DNA from 2 places in the Pararhizobium sp. A13 genome. Region 1 is predicted to be linked to the other one. Evidence: predicted binding sites of a transcription regulator. Region 1 holds the regulator's gene; the other holds the start of a gene.
The links. The regulator HrcA, encoded in region 1, represses chaperone genes, less so after heat shock. The targets are predictions, from matches to a motif close to GTTAGCACTCNCNNNNNGNGAGTGCTAAC.
Positions count from the first base shown of each region.

Region 2: groES (co-chaperone GroES) is a predicted target of HrcA. The motif match lies at 1,524-1,552, and genes of this name have one in related genera.

Region 1 covers NZ_CP149510.1:1,455,307-1,459,027, reverse strand. Annotated here, with positions in the region: gene WI754_RS07030 (D-arabinono-1,4-lactone oxidase) at 1-80, shown strand, start outside; gene grpE (nucleotide exchange factor GrpE) at 266-880, opposite strand; gene hrcA (heat-inducible transcriptional repressor HrcA) at 994-2,073, opposite strand; gene rph (ribonuclease PH) at 2,263-2,982, shown strand; gene WI754_RS07010 (VOC family protein) at 2,986-3,402, shown strand; gene rdgB (RdgB/HAM1 family non-canonical purine NTP pyrophosphatase) at 3,438-3,721, shown strand, end outside.
Region 2 covers NZ_CP149510.1:1,994,197-1,997,917, forward strand. Annotated here, with positions in the region: gene groL (chaperonin GroEL) at 1-1,103, opposite strand, end outside; gene groES (co-chaperone GroES) at 1,170-1,466, opposite strand; gene WI754_RS09635 (sulfurtransferase/chromate resistance protein) at 1,732-2,565, shown strand; gene chrA (chromate efflux transporter) at 2,558-3,721, shown strand, end outside.

The DNA.
Region 1 (3,721 bases):
GGGATTTCAAGGCGCTGCGCAACAGGCTGGACCCGGAGGGCCGATTCCTGAACGATCATCTGCGGCAGTTGTTTGGGTAATTTCAGGCGGAGTATGCCGAGGCCCACCCCCCTCTGTCACTGCGTGACATCTCCCCCTCAAGGGGGGAGATCATTCTTTTCCCTTTATACGTCCTGAAGCCAATGGCAATCTCCCCCCTTTGAGGGGGAGATGTCGGCGTCGCCGACAGAGGGGGTTCCGCGGCACATAGACGACTGCCCGTGTCTCAAGCCGCCGGCGTCTCTTCCGTGGTAACGGCCTTCGGGCCGCCCTTGGCGACGCCGACCATGGCGGGACGCAGAACGCGCTCGCCGATCGTGTAGCCGTCCTGGACCACCTGGACGACGGTATTGTTCGGCACTTCGGTGTTCGGAACCTCGAACATCGCCTGATGGAAATTCGGGTCGAACTTCTGGCCGACCGGTTCCAGCTTCTGCACGCCATGGCGCTCAAGCGCCGAAAGCATGGCCCGCTCAGTCATTTCCACGCCTTCGACAAGCGCGTTGAAGCCCGCATCACCCGCCTCGCGCGCTTCGGTTGGGATGGCGTCAAGCGCGCGGCGCAGATTGTCGGAGACGGCCAGCATGTCGCGGGCGAATCCGGCGACGGAATAGGACTTCGCGTCCTTGACGTCGCGTGCCGTGCGGCGGCGCAGATTGTCCATCTCGGCGGCAAGCCGCAGGTAGCGGTCGCGATAATCGGCGGCCTCGGCCCTGGCGAGTTCCAGGGGATCGGGTTCGACAGCGGCGGCTTCGACCTTCTCAGCGGCAGCTTCAGCGTTCACCGCGGCATCTTCGGCTGCGTTGACATCTGCTGCATGTTTGTTCGTGTCGTCGGTCATGACGGTCTCCGGTATGTCGCTATGTTAGGATTTGTAGCCGATATCGAGCTTTGAAGCCGAAAAATCAAGAGTTCAATCGAAAGCTGCCGGAAAAACCAGGCTTTCCTGCGTGATCATCGCGACAGCCGCGACATCAATTGCGCAGTGTAGTCCACCATCGGCACGATGCGCGAATAGTTGAGCCGGGTCGGGCCGATCACACCGACCGCGCCGACGATCTTGTCGTCGCCATCCTTGTAGGGGGCGACGATCAGCGACGAGCCGGAAAGCGAAAACAGCTTGTTTTCCGAACCAATGAAGATGCGAACACCAGGACCGCTTTCGGCGAGATTGAGAATTTCGATCAGGCTGTCCTTCTTCTCAAGGTCATCGAACAGCATGCGCAGCCGGTCGATATCCTCGGCACCGGCGAGCCCCTCAAGCAGATTGGCGCGGCCGCGCACGATCAGCTTTGTCGGGTTTCCTTCCGTTTCACTGCCCGACCAGATGGCGAGGCCCCGCTCGACGAGATCCTGGCTCAGCGTATCGAGTTCGCGCCGGACGGTTTCCTTGACCTTTTCCAGCTGGCCGCGCACTTCCGGCAGCGTCTGGCCGGCGAGATGCGCATTCAGGAAATTGGCTGCCTCGGTCAGCTGCGAACTGGTGACGCCGGCCGGAAGCTCGATGATGCGGTTTTCGACCTGATCGTGTTCGCCGACGAGTACGGCAAGCGCCTTGGCCGGCGCCAGGCGCACGAATTCGACATGTTTCAGCACCGGATCGCTCTTCGCCGTGATCACCAGCCCCGCCCCGCGCGACATGCCCGACAGCATCTGGCTCGCTTCGTTCAGGAGGGTCTCGACGGGCTGGTCGCGGTCGTTGCGGCGCACGTGCCGGTCGATCGAGGCACGATCTTCTGCCGACAGGTCACCCACCTGCATGAAGGCATCGACAAAGAAGCGCAGGCCGATCTGCGTCGGCAGGCGACCGGCGCTGATATGCGGCGAATAGATCAGGCCGAGATCTTCCAGGTCGCTCATGACGTTGCGCACGGAGGCCGGAGACAGCGACATCGGCAACAGCCGCGACAGGCTGCGCGAGCCGAGCGGCTCGCCGCTTTCCAGATAGCTCTCCACGATACGACGGAAAATTTCGCCCGAGCGCTCGTCGAGCGCCGAAAGCCTTTCCCGCATCGCAGATTTATCCACCATCATTCGAACGCAAAACCCATTCTGTTCAGATCAACTGAAATATAGTGATCCCGGCCCGGATAGCAAAAGGGAAATTGGCGCGGAAGCCCTCGCCCCCCAGCACTCGCCCCGTCATTTGTTCTTTTCCTCGCAAGTGATTTCCCTTCCTCCCAACATAGGCTAGAAGGCTGACAAACATCACAGGAGTTCATGATGCGGCCTTCCGGCAGAAAAACCGACCAGATGCGCAAAGTCTCGTTCGAGCGCGGCGTTTCCAAACATGCCGAGGGGTCCTGTCTCGTCAAGTTCGGCGATACGCATGTGCTGTGCACCGCGAGCCTCGAAGACAAGACGCCGCCGTGGCTGCGCAACAGCGGCAAGGGCTGGGTGACCGCCGAATACGGCATGCTGCCGCGCGCCACCGGCGAGCGCATGAAGCGCGAGGCCGCCAGCGGCAAGCAGAGCGGCCGCACCCAGGAAATCCAGCGGCTGATCGGACGCTCATTGCGGGCCGTGGTCGACCTGCAGGCGCTCGGCGAACGCCAGATCTCGATCGACTGCGACGTCATCCAGGCCGATGGCGGCACCCGCACGGCCTCCATCACCGGCGCCTGGATCGCCCTGCGCGACTGCCTTGCCTGGATGGAAGCGCGCAACATGATCAAGGTCGAGAAGGTCCTGAAGGACCATATCGCCGCGATCTCCTGCGGCATCTTTGCCAACCAGCCGGTGATCGATCTTGATTACCTGGAAGACTCGGCTGCCGAGACCGATGCCAATTTCGTCATCACCGGCTCCGGCGGCATTGTCGAGATCCAGGGAACCGCTGAAGGCAAGCCTTTCTCGGAAGAGGAATTCGGCACGCTGATGGGGCTCGCCAAGAACGGCATCGCCGAGCTGGTCGCCCTGCAGAAGCAGGCGATCGAGGGCTAGGCCATGGCCGTGGCATTCGAAGGCATACTGGAGACGGCGCTCTACGTGGATGATCTGGACCGGGCGGAGGCGTTTTACGGCTCCGTTCTTGGGCTCGAAAAGATCAGCCGCGCCGGCAACCGGCATGTCTTCTTTCGCTGCGGTCCCGGCGTTCTCCTGATCTTCAACCCGGCGGAAACAGTGAAGCCGCCGCCGGAAAACGGCCTGCAGGTGCCGCCGCACGGCACACACGGGCCGGGCCATATGTGCCTGCGGGTGCCGGCCCAGGGCCTCGACGCCTGGGAAAACAAGCTGAAGGCCGCCGGTGTCGCTATCGAATCCCGCGTCCAGTGGCCGTCGGGCGCACGATCCTTCTATTTCCGCGATCCGGCTGGAAACAGCCTGGAATGCGCCGAGGCCAGACTCTGGAATTTAGATTGACACAAGGGCGGACGGCCCGGATGAGAAAGACGCAGATGCGCAAGCTCGAAGACAAGACCCTGATCGTCGCCAGCCACAATGCCGGCAAGATCCGCGAAATCCGCGACCTGATCGGCCCGCTCGGTTTTGAGGCGAAATCCGCCGCCGACCTCAGTTTCGTCGAGCCCGAGGAGACCGGCACGACGTTTGAGGAAAACGCGACGATCAAGGCGCTGGCCTCGGCGAAAGCCTCCGGCCTGCCGGCGCTTTCGGATGATTCCGGGCTTGTCGTCGATGCGCTGAACGGTGATCCGGGCGTCTACACAGCCAACTGGGCGGA
Region 2 (3,721 bases), 540 kb from region 1:
CGTTCCTGCAGCTTTTCGCGGTCGTAGTCGGAGGTGGTTTCTTCGATCTGACCCTTGATCTGGGCAACGCGGCCTTCGATCTCGGCCTTCTGGCCATGACCGTCGACGATCGTGGTGTTTTCCTTGGAGATCGAGATCTTCTTCGCACGGCCGAGCATTTCGAGCGTGACGTTTTCGAGCTTGATGCCGATGTCTTCGGAGATGACCTGACCACCGGTCAGGATGGCGATGTCTTCCAGCATGGCCTTGCGGCGATCGCCGAAGCCCGGAGCCTTGACGGCAGCAATCTTCAGGCCGCCACGCAGCTTGTTGACGACGAGGGTCGCAAGCGCTTCGCCTTCGACGTCTTCCGAGATGATGAGGAGCGGCTTGCCGGTCTGAACGACAGCTTCGAGAACCGGAAGCATGGCCTGCAGGTTGGAGAGCTTCTTCTCATGGAGAAGGATGTAAGCGTCGTCCAGTTCGGCAACCATCTTTTCCGGGTTGGTGACGAAGTAAGGGCTCAGATAGCCGCGGTCGAACTGCATGCCTTCGACGACTTCGAGTTCGGTGTCGGCGGTCTTGGCTTCTTCAACCGTGATGACGCCTTCATTGCCGACCTTCTGCATCGCGTCAGCGATGTACTGGCCGATTTCCTTTTCGCCGTTGGCAGAGATCGTGCCGACCTGGGCCACTTCTTCCGAAGTGTTGATCTTCTTGGCCTTGGCAACGATGTCCTTGACGATGGCGGCAACCGCAAGGTCGATACCGCGCTTCAGGTCCATCGGGTTCATGCCGGCGGCAACGCTCTTGGCGCCTTCGCGGACGATGGCCTGTGCCAGAACCGTTGCAGTCGTCGTGCCGTCGCCGGCGATGTCGTTGGTCTTCGAAGCAACTTCGCGGACCATCTGGGCGCCCATGTTTTCGAACTTGTCTTCGAGTTCGATTTCCTTGGCGACGGAAACGCCGTCCTTGGTGATGCGCGGTGCGCCGAACGACTTGTCGATGATGACGTTACGGCCCTTCGGACCGAGCGTTACCTTGACGGCGTCAGCGAGGATGTCGACGCCGCGCAGCATCTTTTCGCGCGCGGTGCGGCCGAACTTGATTTCTTTGGCTGCCATTTTAAAAACTCCCGGGCTGATGCCCAATTGGTTTTATGGAATTGAAGAGAAGGGAACCGGCCAGGATCAGCCGATAACGCCCATGATGTCGGCTTCCTTCATGATCAGAAGGTCTTCGCCGTTGAGCTTGACTTCGGTGCCCGACCACTTGCCGAACAGGACGCGGTCGCCAGCCTTGACGTCGAGAGCGATGAGAGCGCCCTTGTCGTCACGGGTGCCGGTGCCGACGGCGACGATTTCGCCTTCCTGCGGCTTTTCCTTGGCGGTGTCCGGTATGATGATGCCGCCCTTGGTCTTTGCTTCAGACTCGACGCGGCGTACGACGACGCGGTCATGCAGAGGACGGAAATTGGTGCTTGTCATTGTCTAATCCCTCGATCAAATGACTTCACGGATCGTGAACCGACCCGATGGATGGATGTTAGCACTCCTATTGCGTGAGTGCTAGCGACCCGGAGATAAGGATGGCCGTCGATTGAGTCAAGAATGGGCCGGCAAGATTCTTTTGCGGCGAAAATGATTGACTTGGTTCCTGCTTTTTTGTCTAATTTGCGCATGGGGTCTGCGAATGCCCCACGAGGCGTCATGCCATCACTTCGCGTCCAATCCCTCGAAAAGGACGTAAACCATGGCCTCGTATAACGCTATTTCCACCGAAAAACTTGTCCGCCTGATCGGAACTCCCAAGGGCCCGGTCATTATCGATGTGCGCGACGATGAGGATTTTGCCGCCCAGCCGCTTCTTCTTCCCGCGTCTTTCCGGCGCCCTTACGCCGACGTGCGGCAATGGGGGGCGGATTATCGCGGCCGCTGGGTGGTCGTGGTCTGCCAGAAGGGCAAGAAGCTGAGCGAGGGCGTCGCCGCCTGGCTGCGAAATACAGGCGCCGGGGCAGAGACGCTGGAAGGCGGGTTCGAAGCCTGGCAGGCGGCTCACCTGCCGCTCGTTCCAGTGGCTGCCCTGCCGGGTGAAAACGCCAATGGCGGAACCGTCTGGGTCACGCGCTCTCGTCCCAAGATCGATCGCATTGCCTGCCCCTGGCTGATCCGTCGCTTCGTCGATCCAGCAGCGACGTTTCTTTTCGTCGCGGCCCCGGAAGTCGAAGCCGTCGCAGATCGTTTCGGCGCGACGCCCTTCGATGTGGAAAATGTCTTCTGGAGCCATAGGGGCGAGGACTGCACCTTCGACACGATGGTCAAGGAATTTGGTCTCTCATTTCCGGCACTTCAGCATCTCACCCTGATTGTCCGCGCGGCCGATACCGACCGGCTCGATCTGGTTCCCGAAGCTGCCGGTCTGCTCGCGGCGTCGCTCGGCCTTTCGCGGATGTTTGCCGACGACCTGGAGCAACTGGAAGCGGGTATGACGCTTTACGACGCCTTCTATCGCTGGGCGCGCGACGCCACACAGGAAAAACACGAATGGGTGTCGCACGTTGCGAAGAAGGCCAAAGACAATGAATGAGGCGGTGCACGTCCAGGCTCCCCCGGTGCATCCGACATTCGCCGAGGCCACGAGGGTCTGGGCAAAGATCGGGCTCTTGAGTTTTGGAGGCCCGGCGGGCCAGATCGCCCTGATGCACAGGGAACTGGTGGAGGAGCGCCGCTGGATTTCCGAGAGCCGGTTTCTGCATGCGCTGAATTTCTGCATGCTCCTACCGGGGCCTGAGGCGCAGCAGTTGGCCACCTATGTCGGCTGGCTGTTGCACGGCAGCCGCGGCGGCATCGTCGCCGGCACGCTGTTCGTGCTCCCGGGTTTTTTCGTCATCCTTGGCCTGTCGTCGGCCTATGCGCTTTTCCAGGAGACGGATTGGCTCACCGCGCTGTTCTTCGGGTTGAAGGCGGCAGTGCTGGCGATCGTCATCGAGGCGGTCATCCGCGTCGGCCGCCGTTCGCTGAAAACCCGCTTTGCCGTGATCGTCGCGGGTCTCGCCTTCGCGGCGCTGTTCTTCTTCGATCTGCCGTTTCCGCTTGTCGTTCTGGCGGCGGGCGTGGCCGGTTACGTCGCTAGCCATGCGCAATCGGCGGAAGGGATAACCATGGCGGCGGCAAAGCAGGCCTTGGCCGACCAGCCCTCGGTCATCGACAGCAATTTCCCGGACGTCGTCCCGTCCTGGGGCCGGGCGGTCCGGGTTTGCGGCGTCTGGGCGGCGCTCTGGAGCGCCCCGTTCGTCATCATCGGCGCAATCCTTGGCTTCGACAACGTCTATGCGGCGATCGGCCTGTTCTTCTCCAAGATGGCGGTGGTGACCTTCGGCGGGGCCTATGCCGTGCTTGCCTATGTCGCCCAGCAGGCCGTCGAGACCTATCACTGGCTGAAGCCCGGCGAGATGCTCGATGGTCTGGCGCTGGCCGAAACGACGCCGGGCCCCCTCGTGCTGGTGCTCTCCTTCGTCGGTTTCATGGCCGCATTTCGCACGCCGCTCGGTCTCGACCCGCTCTGGGCCGGCATGCTTGGGGCGACGCTTGCGACCTGGGTCACCTTCATTCCCTGCTTCCTGTGGATTTTCCTCGGTGCGCCCTATGTCGAGACATTGCGCAACAACAGGGCGCTCTCAGGCGCGCTGGCGGCGATCTCCGCGGCCGTCACCGGCGTCATCCTCAATCTGGCGCTCTGGTTC